DNA from 2 places in the Martelella lutilitoris genome. Region 2 is predicted to be linked to the other one. Evidence: predicted binding sites of a transcription regulator. Region 2 holds the regulator's gene; the other holds the start of a gene.
The links. The regulator PhoB, encoded in region 2, activates phosphate uptake and scavenging genes when phosphate is short. The targets are predictions, from matches to a motif close to TGTCATNNANCTGTCAT.
Positions count from the first base shown of each region.

Region 1 (7,304 bases), 1.5 Mb from region 2:
GGGTTTCTCCCGAAGCCGTATAATCTGAAGCAGTTGGTGGCGGCCGTGTGGGAGATGCTGCGGGAGGGGTGAGGTTTTTTTGGGGGGGCTTCCAGCCACGAGGGCGGCTGAAGCCTTGTCGTAGAGAGGCGAATATTTGCGACTGCTTTGTGCCCTCATTTCGGACGTTCCAGCAGACTTTTCTCTCGGCGAAATGCGGACGTCGTGGGTGAATTACACAGTAGATCGACGCAGCGACTAATCTCCCTTGCGTCTTAGTCTAAGCAAGAATGCTGTCGCAGTAGCGGTCATGCTGCTGGCGATCTGCCAAGCGTTGAAAAGCTCGACATGCATCGCCTCAAGGTCAGACATCATACCATCACGCCCTGCGTCGGTCTGGATTTTGAAGTTGTGGGATTCATAGAAGCGATGAAACAACCTGTTCCGCGTGTGCAGCGCGGACGCGAAGCGGTCAGCCAATCCATCGTCAAGCACTACGCATTTTTCCAAGCTGCGAAGCAGGTGGCCTAGCGTGCTCCGGTCGATGTCGCGAAGAAGCTTTCGCGCCTTATCGGGGTCAGCTTTAAAACTCCAGTCTTGTTCGATCGCGCGGGCGCAGAGAAGCAGAGAGCCTAGTTCAACCTCGAATAGCTGTGCGGCTTCCGCCGTTATGCCGAACTTTGCGTAGAGTTCATCACGTGTCGCCAATGTCCTAGCCTGCGATTGGCTGCGGCGCTGCCGGACCTAACTCGGCGATAAATTGGCTCGCGTGAAGAGACGCGATGCCATACTGCGTCTGCGCAGGCGTGATGCCTGCCCCAAGGGCAGATGCCACCGGCATTGTCTGTGAGTAGCTCAGAATCAGCGTGCCCGGCTTGCCAGCATTTGGCGCTGCTTTTACCCGCGTGATGCCAACATAGAACAGCCGCCGTTGCTCTTCCATTGCTAGGACTTGCTGGGCAGCGGGAAGTGCGTTGTCGGGCTGCTTTGGGAGTAAGCCTTGAATGCAGCCCGCGATGATCGTGACAGGCGCGCTAAGCCCTTTGCTCTTGTGAAGGCTCATGATCCGCACGTCTTGGATTTCCGAAGGGATGTCGGGCTGGTTTATCGCTTCTTGAAGCCGTGCCAGGAACTCGCCATTGATTTCCTCACCTTCAGCGCCTTCTTCCATATCCATTTCGGCAAGAATGTCGATCGACAGTTGCCGGATGTCACGTGTTGTGGTTTGCCCATCCGGGAATAGCTCATCGACGATAGAAGCTAAGTCCGGAAGCGCCTCCAACGCCGTCAGTTCCATTACGAGGTCATTGAAAGCGACGACGATGCCGCCAGTATGAGGCAAAGAAAGGTTTCCCGCTGCGATCTGCTCTAGCACATACCACGGCGTCAGACCGGAAGCCTCGCAATGGTCGCGCACACGACGGTAGCCTGCCGCGTGCCAATTATTGCCATCAATTCCGACCAGCCATCGCAGGGCGACACGGTCGTCTCTGTCGATAAGCAGTTTCAGCTTCGCGAACGCGCGGCGAGCTTCTAATGCGTCAAGTTCCGCTTCCGCATAGTAAGACCGCACTGGGATCTGTAGGGCGACAAGCGCCTCATAGATCGGCGTTCCGATCACGCCACGCTGCGCAAGCACCAGTATGTCGCCGGGTGGCGTACCGTTCGTAACCATCCCCGCGATGATGTTCGCAACGCCGTTCACCTCATTTGCGAGCGACTGGTATTGAATAATCCGGACATCGCCCGGCCCATTGGCGGGCAGCGAGACCAGCGCTCGAGGGACTGGTCTGATTTGGTTGTGGCCGATTAGGTTGTTGGCCATCTCTACGACGCAAGTCGGGCAACGGCGACAATCATCTAGCCCAAGATCATCCGCGTCGGAATTTGCAACGAGCCATTCGCGAATACCGTCTGGATGAGCATGCTTGAAGCTGTAGATCGACTGGTCATCGTCGCCGACAATGCAGACGTGAGCCTCATCAGAAAGAAGCTCGATGACCGATTGTTCCGCACGGTTGAGGTCCTGATACTCATCAACTAATATGTGCTGGAACTCCGTGCGCTCCTGCGCTGCCGGGTTGTTTCGGAGGTACTGATATAACTGAGGGATCACCTCGCCGATTAGCATAGCGCGATGAAAGTGGAGCCAATTTAGTAGGTCCTGTTGAAATGCCGCGTCTGCAGGATCGAGGACATATCCCGGCTGCTCATGTTGTAGTCGAGCCCAAGCCGCCTCATACGCTTGCTTGAACTTCTTTACCGTCTTTTTTCCTCCATGTGCGCCCATCAAGTCGCAAATGAGCGGTTCCAGTTCAAAGTCGTTGAGTGGCCGTGGCACTCTGCCAGTTGCGCCTAGCACGTGATTTCGCATCAGCATCCGCATGGCAAGACTATGGAGTGTAACGCCCGTCAATCTGTCGCTACCTACCACGTCCATACTGATTAACTCACGATGGAGGTCTTCTGCGGCGACACGAGTAAACGTAACCGGCAGGATTGACGCTGGCGGGATTCCTTGTTCCAAGAGCCGTGCCACCCGACGTTTCATCGCGAACGATTTACCCGTGCCGGGACCTGCCACAACGCGCACACGGAGATTATTTGACGCTGCAATTTGATAGGCAGGACTTCCTAGTGCTAACCCCTCAGACCAAGCCATTTCACCCCCCCCAAAAAAAAAGATTCTTGTGCACACATTGACTGCAACGGTTAGTCGGTCAAAGGCCCCACGCCATGTGTAGCATAAAACTGCGCGAGATACTTTTTGAACTTTTCACCGGCCATTCCAAGCTTCTCACGGATTGGTGCCAATTCAGCGTAAAGATCACGATCGATCGCTTCAAATATATCACCGTCATTGTGAAGTTCCGCTATCATCTTGTCGCGGCCGGCGCGATTGCTGAACTCGACTGCCCTTTCCCTAAAGTAGTGATGGCCCAGAAAATCCCTGCGCTTCTTAGCGTCCCTAAGCCTTTCTTTTAGGATATCACTGAGCTCGGGCAATGCCGAAACGCGCTTGATGAGATTGCCTAATGTCTGTGCGTGTTGGTTCTGCATAAACCGATCGAATTCAGCTTCGTACTGTGTCCGATCAAAGGATTTTCCCCGATCAGCCGAATATTGATCGTGGACGCGGCACAGGAAATTAATCTGCATGAGAGCAATCGCTAGTCCCGTTTCTAACACGCCCGCTTCGTAATATTCCCGACCGAAATAGGCGAATACTTCTTTGACATGCTCCCCTTCGTCATACGCCATATCCTTCCGATCCTTGTATTGACGCAACTCAATGAATAGCAGTTTTTCTACTATAGACGCTTCGAGTCCGCCAGTCCGCAACCGGCCCCAACTTGGTCGTGCATAGAATCTGCCGCAAAAGATCGCTGCCCGCCCTTCGTACGTCTTTCTGCCAGACGAGAACGGTGACTCCTCTTTGCGCCTTCCGTGTAACAAGACCGACGATGACACCGAGTCGGAATCGGGAGACAAAACAAAGGCCAGCCCTCAGGCCGGCCTCTGCTATTCCGCTTTGCCAAAAAATCAAACGATCACAGAACCACCCGATAAAGCGCAAAGCCGTTCTCGCCGTCGCCGGCGGTTTCGATTTTGGCGCCCTTCACGTCGTCGATATAGGCCTTGGCGCGCGGGCCGGTTTCGAAGGTGGCGGTGGTGCCGGGCATGGGGGCGAAGGTCCAGTTGAAGTCGGCGGACGGATTGATCGTGCCCTGATCGACGATGTAGCGGACGATGACGTCGCGGTTGGTGTCCGGGCCGACGAAGACGATGACGTCGCCATTGATGTCCGGGAAATTGCCGCCGCCGCCGGCGCGGTAATTATTGGTGGCGACGATGAATTTCTGCTCCGGATCGATCGGCTTGCCGTCAAAGGAAAGGTCGATGATGCGGTGGCTGTCGGGATTGGCGAGGCTGCCGTCCTTGGCGTAGCGCGCCGGCTTCGCGATGTCGATCTTGTAGGAAACGCCATCGATGATGTCGAAATTGTAGGACGGGAAATCCGGGTTCAGCAGGGCGGCATCCGTGGCGCCCGGTTCCACCTGGTTGAACATGCCCGCCGACATTTCCAGCCACTCGCGCACCTGCGCGCCATTGATCAGCACGGCGCGGGTGGTGTTCGGGTAGAGGTAGAGGTCGGCGACGTTCTTGATGGCGATGTCGCCCGCCGGCACTTCCGTATAATAGTCCGGACCGCCGCGACCGCCGGCCTTGAAGGGCGCTGCCGCGGACAGGACGGGGAAGTCCTTGTATTCGCTGTCCTTCAGCATCTCCTTCGTATACCACGTCTGCGCCCTGGAGACGATCTGGACGGAGGGATCATCGGCAACGAGCGCGAAATAGGACTGCAGCGGCGCCGAGGTCTTGCCGACGGGCGTGCGGACATATTCGAGCGTCGCCTCGTGATCGGCCTTGGCGGCGGCGACGACGGCGGTGTCGGAGGCGACATCGGCGACGACCTTGCGGTCCTCGGTGCGGTGATAGATCGGCCGCGCCTCGGTGGTGAAGTCGACGATCTTCCAGCTATTGCCGTCCTTTTCCAGAAGCAGGTCGATCAGGCCCATATGCGAACCCCAGAAGCCGGCCATGGCGGCGGGCTTGCCCTGCAGCGTGCCCTTTTGAGGGTCGACGCCGGCAATGCCCTGAAAATCGGTCGGGCCGGGGAAGACCAGATGCTGGTGGCCGGTGAAGACCGCATCGATACCGTCAACGCCGGCAAGATAGAGCGAGGCGTTTTCCATCAGTTCGGAAGGGCCGGTTCCGTCGATGCCGGAATGGGAAAGCGCGATGACGATATCCGCTCCCTCTTCCTTCATCACCGGTATCCAGGCTTGGGCCGCTTCGACGATGTCGCGGGTATTGGCCTTGCCGGAAAGGTTCTTCTCGTCCCAAACCATGATCTGCGGCGGCACGAAGCCGATGAAGCCGATTTTCACCGGGCTTGTGTTGCCGGCGCCGTCGGTGATCATCTTCTCCTTGATCAGAAAGGGCTTGAACATCAGGTCGTCATTGCGCGGGTCGCTGGCAAGCTGCCCCTTGGTCAGATTGGCGCAGACGAAGGGGAAGTTCGCGCCGCCGACGACCTTGAACATGAAGTCGAGGCCGTAGTTGAACTCGTGATTGCCGAGCGTGCCGACATCATAGCCAAGCACGTTCATCGCCTTGATCACCGGATGGACGTCGCCCTCGTTCATGCCCCGCTCATAGGCGATATAGTCGCCCATCGGGTTGCCCTGGAGGAAGTCGCCATTGTCGATCAGCATGGAATTGGCCGATTCGGCGCGGATCGCATCGATGATCGAGGCGGTGCGCGCCAGTCCCATCGTGTCGTTGGGCCTGTCGGCATAGTAGTCGTAGGGAAACACGTTGACGTGGATGTCCGTGGTTTCCATCAGCCGAAGATGCGCCTGGTTTTCTGCCGCATTGGCGGCGAAAGGGTGGAGCGCGATCAGCGCGGAGGCGGCCGTCATGCCCTTCAGAAGGGCGCGGCGCGAGATCGATGGCAAGAGAAGGGTCGTGGACATGAGAGCTCCGGGGTTCATCGCTTGCGCGGAAATTTATGGAACGCCATCATCGCTTCGCACCGTCATGTGACAGGCGGTTGACATCCGGCGGGATTAAGCACCAACCTTGGGTCGATTTTGAAACGATCATGGTACGCTATGTGGAGGGCGTGCCGGCCGTCAATACGGGAGGGAAGTTTGGTAACCAGTTTCACGATCCGAAATGCGGCCCGCGAGGATGTGCCGGACATGGTGCGGCTGATCAATATCGCCGGTCATCGCCTGCCGCTGTGGTGCTGGGGCCAGCTTGAGGGCGGGCGGGACGATCCGTGGCAGGTCGGCCGCACGCTTGCCGCGCGGGATGAAGGGGCGATTTCCTGGACCAATGGCACGGTCGCCACGCTCGGTTCGGACGTCGCCGCGCTGATGCTTGCCTACCCGCTCGAGGGCCAGGCGCCGGGCTATGGCTGCGAGATCGATCATCCCGTGGTGACGCCGCTCCGCGATCTGAAACGTCAGGCCGAGGGCACCTTCCACATTCATGTTCTGGCGGCCTATGCGGAATATCGGGGGCGCGGACTCGGCTCCTTTCTCCTCGACAAGGCGGATCGTATCTCTGGAGACAGCGATATCAGCCTGATCGTCTCGGATGCCAACGCGCCTGCCAGGCGGTTCTATGAACGCCTCGGTTTTGAGGAAAGGGCGCGGCAGGCCCTGGTGACGGCGCCCGACTGGCATGCCGACGGTGACGACTGGCTGCTGATGATCAAGAAGCCGTTGGCGCGGTGAACGCCTCGTCGACATCGACGTTGAGACGTTCGATGATGGGACGGAGCGCGAATGAGGAATTGATCTGCACCACATGGGGCAGCGCCGAGAGCCAGTCGCGGTGGATGCGCTCGTAATCCTTCAGGTCCTTTGCCGCCACGCGCAGGATATAGTCGTACTGGCCCGAGACCATGTAGCAGACAATGATGTTCGGGCAGCGCCTGACGGCCTCCTCGAATTCGGCAAGCGTGCGGGCGAACTGGCCGGAAAGCGAGATATGGACCAGCGCCGTCATCTTGTATCCAAGCGCATCGGGGGAGATCCTGGCGGTATAGCCCGCGATCACGCCGCTTTTTTCCAGAAGATCAAGCCGCCGCGAACAGGCCGAGGGCGACAGGCCCACGGTCTCGGCCAGCTCGGCATTGGTGATGCGGCCATTGTTCTGAAGCGTCTTCAGGATCGCACGATCGATATCATCCAGGTCCAATTTTCGAACTCCCTGCGAATTTTGTTGTTCTTGTTCGAATAATAGTCTGATTTGGCGGTGAGACAAGCCGTTATCCGCAAGGAAATCCTACTCAGGCCGGATTGCCCGGAACCTGCGGCCGGCAGGCTTTCCGCTGGTGGTCTTGATCTGATCGGCTAAAAATATGTTTTCGATATAACGAAATTCTTGCGGTTTTGCGACTCCGATCTATATTTAGATATATCGAAATAATATCGGAAAGGGTTCCCTCATGCATTCTCATTTTCATCAGCACGGCCACGCCATGCGCTTTGCCATGGGGCGCGGGCCCGACCACGGAGCGGGACGCGGGGGCCGCGGCGGCGGTCACGGTTTCGGCGGGGAGGATGGCGGCGGCCGGATCGGCCGATTTCTCGGCCAGGGTCGCATCCGCTTTCTCGTGCTGCAGCTGATCGCCGACGAACCGCGTCACGGCTACGATATCATCAAGGCGATCGAGGAACTGAGCGGGGGCTTCTATTCGCCGAGCCCCGGCGTGATCTATCCGACGCTCTCCTTTCTCGAGGACGGCG
Region 1 covers NZ_CP066786.1:2,303,173-2,310,476, reverse strand. The annotation lists gene cckA (cell cycle histidine kinase CckA) at 1-72, shown strand, start outside; gene JET14_RS10930 (hypothetical protein) at 238-687, opposite strand; gene JET14_RS10925 (UvrD-helicase domain-containing protein) at 692-2,641, opposite strand; gene JET14_RS10920 (hypothetical protein) at 2,692-3,240, opposite strand; gene JET14_RS10915 (bifunctional 2',3'-cyclic-nucleotide 2'-phosphodiesterase/3'-nucleotidase) at 3,531-5,519, opposite strand; gene JET14_RS10910 (GNAT family N-acetyltransferase) at 5,697-6,287, shown strand; gene JET14_RS10905 (Lrp/AsnC family transcriptional regulator) at 6,265-6,753, opposite strand; gene JET14_RS10900 (PadR family transcriptional regulator) at 7,004-7,304, shown strand, end outside.
Region 1: JET14_RS10915 (bifunctional 2',3'-cyclic-nucleotide 2'-phosphodiesterase/3'-nucleotidase) is a predicted target of PhoB. The motif match lies at 5,586-5,602, and genes of this name have one in related genera.

Region 2 (7,304 bases):
TGCCTTTGCCGCGCGCAGGCGGGTCGAGCAGGTGGTGCTCGCGGTCCTGCTTCTGGCATCCACGATCGCGGTCCTGACGACCGTCGGCATCGTTCTGTCGATGCTGACGGAGACGCTGCGCTTCTTCTCGGCCGTGCCCCCGGCCGACTTCTTTTTCGGCACGGTCTGGGATCCGCGCTTTGCCGCGGCCGGCGAGGCCGGTTCGGCCGGGCAGTTCGGCTTGATCCCGCTGCTGGCCGGCACGCTCTACATCTCCCTCGTCGCCATGGCGGTGGCCGTGCCCGTCGGGCTTTATGCGGCGATCTACATGTCGGAATATGCAGGCGCCAGGCTACGCTCGGTCACCAAGCCGCTGCTGGAAGTGCTGGCGGGCATCCCGACCATCGTCTACGGCTTTTTCGCGCTCGTCACCGTCGGCCCGATGCTGCGCGACATCTCGGCGGAACTGAACGGGCTTTTTACCGGCAGCTACCGCAATTTCATCGAGGCGCAATCGGTGCTGACGGCCGGCGTGGTCATGGGCATCATGCTCATCCCCTTCGTCTCCTCGCTGTCGGATGACATCATCAGTCAGGTGCCGGACAGCCTGCGCAAGGGTTCGCTCGGCCTCGGTGCCACGCGCTCGGAAACGATCAAGCGCGTGGTCCTGCCGGCAGCTCTTCCCGGCGTCGTCGGGGCGCTACTCCTGACGGCTTCGCGCGCGATCGGCGAGACGATGATCGTGGTGCTTGCCGCAGGCGTTGCCGCGCAGTTGCAGATCAATCCGCTGGAGCCGATGACGACCGTCACGGTCAAGATCGTCAACCAGCTGACGGGCGACCTGCAGTTCGACACGCCGCAGACGCTGGTCGCCTTTGCGCTCGGCCTGACGCTCTTCGTGATCACGCTCTGCCTCAATGTCTACGCGCTCTACATCGTGCGCAAATACCGGGAGCAGTATGAATGACCGAGACATTCAGCACCGCGACCGAGCGGGAGGAAAGCCGCAGGCAACTGGCGGAAACCCGGCGCAAGGGACTGAAGCGCCGCCATGCGGCTGAACGACGCTTCCGCCTTTACGGCGTGCTCGCGATCTCGTCAGGGATCTTCTTCCTCGCAGCCCTTCTGCTCTCCGTTGTCGGCAAGGGCTATACCGCCTTCGAGCAGACGACCGTCACCCTGCCCATCACCTTCGATGCCGCCGTCATCGATCCCGAGGGCGCGCGGGAAGACGATCCCCGTCTGCTGCTGACGGCTGACTATCCCGAACTGGTCGAGGCGGCGCTCGCCGAAACGCTGGAAATCAGCCCGGCAAACGGCCCCGAAATGCGCGCGGCGATGCGGATGATCTCGCGCTCGAGCCGGGTGGAACTGCGCGATGTCGTGCTGAAGGACCCCTCGGTGATCGGCGAGACGGTCAATGTGCGGCTTCTGGCGTCGGCCGACATCGATTCGGCCTACAAGGGGCAGATCGACCTGACCGTGCCGGAGACGAGCCGGCGCGTCTCCGATCGCCAGCTTGAGTGGCTGGAAAGGCTTGAAGCGCTCGGCCTGATGCAAAAGTCCTTCAACACCGGCTTCTTCACTCACGGCGCATCGAGCCGCCCGGAATCGGCTGGCATCGGCGTCGCCTTTGTCGGCACGCTCTACATGATGGGCGTGGTTCTGCTTCTGGCCTTGCCGATCGGCGTCGCCTCGGCGATCTATCTGGAAGAATTCGCGCCGAAGAACCGGTTCACGGATATCATCGAGATCAACATCAACAATCTGGCGGCCGTTCCCTCGATCATTTTCGGCCTTCTGGGCCTTGCCGTGTTCATCGGGCTTCTGGGCCTGCCGCGCTCTGCCTCGCTCGTCGGCGGGCTGGTGCTGACACTGATGACGCTGCCGACGATCATCATCGCCACCCGCGCGGCGCTGCAGGCCGTGCCGTCCTCCATCCGTTCGGCGGCGCTCGGCGTCGGGGCTTCGAAGATGCAGGCGGTGTTCCACCACGTCCTGCCGCAGGCCATGCCCGGCATCCTGACGGGAACGATCATCGGCCTCGCGCAGGCGCTCGGCGAAACCGCGCCGCTGCTCCTGATCGGCATGGTCGCCTTCGTCGCCGATTATCCGGCAAGCCCGCTTGATCCGGCAACGGCGCTTCCGGTTCAGATCTACATGTGGGCGGGAGAGGCTGAGCGGGCCTTCGTCGAACGCACCTCCGCCGCCATCATCGTGCTTCTGGCGTTCCTCATCCTCATGAACATCACGGCCGTCATCCTGAGGCGCCGTTTCGAGCGACGCAGATAGGCCATGGCGAACGCGAAAAGACTTGGAAACAGACAATGAGCAACATGACCTACAAGATGGCCGGCCAGGCGGTATCCGTCTATTACGGACAGAAGCGCGCGCTGTTCGATGTCAGCCTGAATATCCGCGAAAACGCGGTCACCGCGCTGATCGGTCCGTCGGGCTGCGGCAAGTCGACCTTCCTGCGCACGCTCAACCGCATGAACGACACGATCGACAATTGCCGCGTCACCGGTACGATCACGCTTGACGGGGAGGACATCTACGCCTCGGGGATCGATGTGGTGGAGCTCAGGGCGCGCGTCGGCATGGTGTTCCAGAACCCCAATCCTTTCCCGAAGTCGATCTACGAGAATGTCGCCTACGGGCCGCGCATCCACGGGCTGGCCCGCCATCGCGGCGAATTCGACCAGATCGTCGAGACCAGCCTGATCAAGGCGGGCCTGTTCAACGAGGTGAAGGACCGGCTTCACGAGCCGGGCACCAGCCTTTCCGGCGGCCAGCAGCAGCGGCTGTGCATCGCCCGCGCCATTGCCGTCAATCCCGAGGTGATCCTCATGGATGAGCCCTGCTCGGCGCTCGATCCGATCGCGACCGCACGCGTCGAGGAATTGATCTCGGAGCTGAAAGAGAACTACACGATCGTGATGGTGACCCATTCCATGCAGCAGGCCGCGCGCGTTTCCGAACGCACGGCCATGTTCCATCTCGGCCATATGGTCGAGGAGAATGACACCGACACAATTTTCACCAATCCCGCGGACCAACGCACCCAGGATTACATCATGGGACGTTTCGGCTGAGGGGCGGTTGCCGCACGCTCACGCCAAGGAAGGAACAGACATGGCTCCCTCGCATATTCTGACGGCATTCGATGACGAGCTGAAATATCTCCAGCGCCGCATTTCCGAAATGGGCGGCCTGGCGGAGGAGATGGTAAGCGAGTCGGTTTCGGCACTCGTCAACACCGATACCGAGCTTGCCGAAAAGGTGATCAAGGACGATCTTGTGCTGGACGAGGCGGAGCGCGAGATCGGCGAAAAGGCGGTCGTCATCATCGCAAGGCGCCAGCCGGTGGCAGCGGACCTGCGCGAAATCATGGGCGCTATCCGTATCGCCTCCGATCTCGAGCGCGTCGGCGACATGGCCAAGAACACCGCCAAACGCGTGATCTCGGTGCAGGGCTCCGGGGTGCCGCGCAAACTTGCCCACGGCATTGAGCATCTGTCGGAACTGGCGCTCCTGCAATTGAAGGAAGTGCTCGACGCCTACACATCGCGCCAGGCCGACAAGGCGAGCTCCATCCGCGAGCGCGACGACGAGATCGACGCGATCTACACCTCGCTGTTTCGCGAGCTCCTGACCTACATGATGGAGGATCCGCGCAACATCACCTCGTGCACCCATCTTCTGTTCTGCGCCAAGAATATCGAGCGCATCGGCGACCACGCCACCAATATCGCAGAAATGATCTACTACATCGCCACCGGCTCCCAGCCGCAGGGAGAGCGTCCGAAGGACGACAATTCCCCGGCCGTCGGTTCCGATGATCTTTAGAAGCCGTTTGAGACAAGGGAGACATACGTCCTATGGTTCCGAAAATCGCAGTTGTTGAAGACGAGGAAGCGCTCAGCGTTCTGCTGCGTTACAATCTCGAATCCGAGGGGTATGAGGTCGAAACCATCATGCGCGGCGACGAGGCCGAAATCCGGCTACAGGAGCGGGTGCCCGACCTGCTTCTGCTCGACTGGATGCTGCCCGGCGTTTCCGGCATCGAGCTTTGCCGCCGCCTGAGAATGCGGCCGGAGACCGAACGCCTGCCGATCATCATGCTGACGGCGCGCGGCGAGGAGAGCGAGCGGGTGCGGGGCCTGGCGATCGGCGCCGATGATTATGTCGTCAAGCCGTTCTCCACTCCGGAGCTGATGGCGCGGGTGAAGGCCATCTTGAGGCGCGCGCGCCCGGAAGTGCTCTCCAGCGTGCTGAAATGCGGCGATATCGAACTTGACCGCGAGACCCACCGGGTGCACCGCAAGGCGCGCGAAGTCCGCCTCGGCCCGACCGAGTTCAGGCTTCTCGAATTCCTGATGACATCGCCCGGCCGGGTGTTTTCACGCGCGCAACTGCTCGACGGCGTATGGGGCCATGACATCTATGTGGACGAGCGTACCGTCGACGTGCATGTCGGTCGACTGAGGAAGGCGCTCAATTTCTCGCAAATGCCGGATGTGATCCGCACCGTGCGCGGCGCGGGCTATTCGATGGAAGTCTAGCTGCGTCAACGAAACAGCCGAAAAGATTTTCTAAACGATTTAATATCCGTCATTGCGGGCGTAACCGGTTGCGCTATGCTGTCCCGGTCAGCCGTTCGGCTCTGTTGAAACAGCCCTGCGGCGATTGATTTTTCACGCCCGATTGTCCAATTGGACATCGGGCGGCCGTCAGCGGAGTTTCGCGCCGGCAAGAGGGCTTTTCAGGGATGCCGCCTCCCCGCATCCCGAAAAGCCGCAGCACAAGAGGATTGTTGAGATGAGCAGAGCAAGTTTCGCGGAGCCCGCGGTGATGGGCGATCTGATGGCGCGCATGCTGTGGGAAATCGGCGCCGTTCACTTTTCGCCGGACGAGCCCTACAAGCTTGCCTCCGGCCTGGTCAGCCCCGTCTATATCGACTGCCGGCAGCTGATTTCCTATCCGCGCATCCGCTCCACGCTGATGGACTTTGCCGCCGCCCGGGTGCTTGCCGATGCGGGCTTCGAGAAATTCGATTGCGTGGCGGGCGGCGAGACGGCCGGCATTCCCTTCGCCGCCTTCCTGGCCGACCGGCTGGAACTGCCGATGATCTATGTGCGCAAGAAGCCGAAGGGCTACGGCAAGAACGCGCAGATCGAAGGCCACCTGCCGAAGGGCGCACGGGTTCTGGTGATCGAGGACCTGACGACGGCCGGCGGTTCCATGTTCAACTTCATCAATGCCATCCGCGCAGCCGGCGGCGTGGTGGAACACGGCATGGCATTGTTCTATTATGGGATTTTCGGCGAGGCGGAGAGACGTTTCCGCGAAGGCGGCGTTGCCCTTCATTATATCGCCACCTGGAAGGACGTGCTTGCTGTGGCGCGCAAGGACGGGCTCGCCGATCAGGCGACCCTCGATGCCGTCGGCGCCTTCCTCGACCATCCGATGGACTGGTCGCGGGCGCGCGGCGGGCTTGAGGAACTGATCGTCTGAGGGGAGGGGACGCCCGCCTCGGTTGGCGGGCGAACTGCCGCGACCCGGCGCACGGACGCCTTACAGAAATTGGGAGAAGATGAATGATTTTATGCTGCGGGGAAGCCCTGATCGACATGCTGCCGCGCGAGACGGACAGGGGCGAGCCTGCCTTTGCCCCTTACGCGGGCGGCGCGGTCTGCAACACGGCGGTCGCGCTTGCGCGGCTCGGACGCAAGACGGGCTTTTTCTCCGGCATTTCGTCCGACCTGATGGGCGATATCATCCGCGAAAAGCTTGATGCGTCGAAGGTCGATCACAGTTATGTCGCCATTTCCGACCGCCCGACGACGCTCGCCTTCGTCAAGCTGGTCAACGGCTCGGCAAGTTACGCTTTCTACGACGAGAACACGGCGGGGCGGATGATCACCGAGGACGATCTGCCCGAGATCGGCGCTGATTGTTCGGCGATGCACTTCGGCGCGATCAGCCTCATCCCCGAGCCCTGCGGCTCCACCTATGAGGCGCTCCTGATGCGCGAAGCGGACAAGCGCGTGATCTCGCTCGACCCCAATATCCGCCCGACCTTCATCACCGATCCCGACAGCCACCGGGCGCGGATCGAACGGATGGCGGCAAAGTCGGATATCGTCAAGTTCTCCGACGAGGATCTCGACTGGTTCGACCTTGAGGGCTCGCTTGACGACAAGGCGCGTCACTGGATTGCGGCCGGGGCGAGCCTTGTCGTGATCACCTGCGGCGCGGACGGCGCGATCGGTTACACCGGAGAGCACAAGGTCGCGGTGCCGAGCGAGAAGGTCGCGGTGGTCGATACCGTCGGGGCGGGTGACACGTTCGATGCCGGTATTCTGGCCTCGCTTGATATCGCCGGTCTCCTGACCAAGGAGCAGATCCGCACGCTTGCGCCCGAGGCGATCGCCGAGGCGCTGGCGCTCGGCGCCAGGGCCGCCGCCGTCACCGTCTCCCGCGCCGGCGCAAATCCGCCCTACGCGCATGAAATCGGGCTCTGACGTCTCGTTTCCCGCTTTGTTGGCGAAAGGTGATCAGCCGGTGTCCTCCGGCTGATACTCGAGGATGTCGCCCGGCTGGCAGTCGAGCGCCTCGCAGATTTTCTCCAGCGTCTCAAACCGCACGCCCTTGACCTTGCCCGAGCGCAGCAGCGAAATGTTCTGCTCGGTAATGCCGACATGTTCGGCGAGGACCTTCGCCCGCATCTTGCGGCGGGCGAGCATGACATCGAGATTGACAATGATCGGCATGGGTCAGACGAAACGCTGATAGTCGTCGTTGATCGCGGTGGCGAGCACCATCACGTGACCCATCACGAACAGCAGCCCTGCGAGCAGGAACAGCATCAGTTGATCGCTGCCGAGCCCGATCGCCAGCGCCCGGCTGCCGGGCGGGTTGGCGATCGTCGCCAGAAGCGTTGCCACGGGATGCAGGACAACGCCGGCAACGGCCCCGGCCAGCGCGATCAGGCCCGCACGGCGCAGAAGCGCCGCGACCTCATGGGAAAACGGACTGTCATGCTGGAGCCTGTCGAACAGCGACCAGACGGTCTGCAGTCCGTAGAAAAGCAGCCCCGCCAAGAGCGCGAAGAGCGTGAAAAGCGCCAGCCCCGTTGCCGGCGTCAGCGTCACGGCGACGGCAATGTCGAGCGCATCGGCAAGCCAGGTCGAGACCCGGTCCGGCCGCACAAAGGCCGCCCAGGCCGCATAGGCGAGGCCCGCCGCAAGACCGGCCTGAATGATCCGCGTCAGGAGCTTCATCTGGCCGCATAATCTGGAAAGCGCGACCGCATTGTTCGA
Region 2 covers NZ_CP066786.1:3,763,374-3,770,677, reverse strand. The annotation lists gene pstC (phosphate ABC transporter permease subunit PstC) at 1-946, shown strand, start outside; gene pstA (phosphate ABC transporter permease PstA) at 943-2,271, shown strand; gene pstB (phosphate ABC transporter ATP-binding protein PstB) at 2,307-3,074, shown strand; gene phoU (phosphate signaling complex protein PhoU) at 3,115-3,828, shown strand; gene phoB (phosphate regulon transcriptional regulator PhoB) at 3,861-4,544, shown strand; gene JET14_RS17915 (orotate phosphoribosyltransferase) at 4,801-5,496, shown strand; gene JET14_RS17910 (carbohydrate kinase family protein) at 5,580-6,506, shown strand; gene JET14_RS17905 (helix-turn-helix domain-containing protein) at 6,540-6,755, opposite strand; gene JET14_RS17900 (DUF2975 domain-containing protein) at 6,759-7,304, opposite strand, start outside.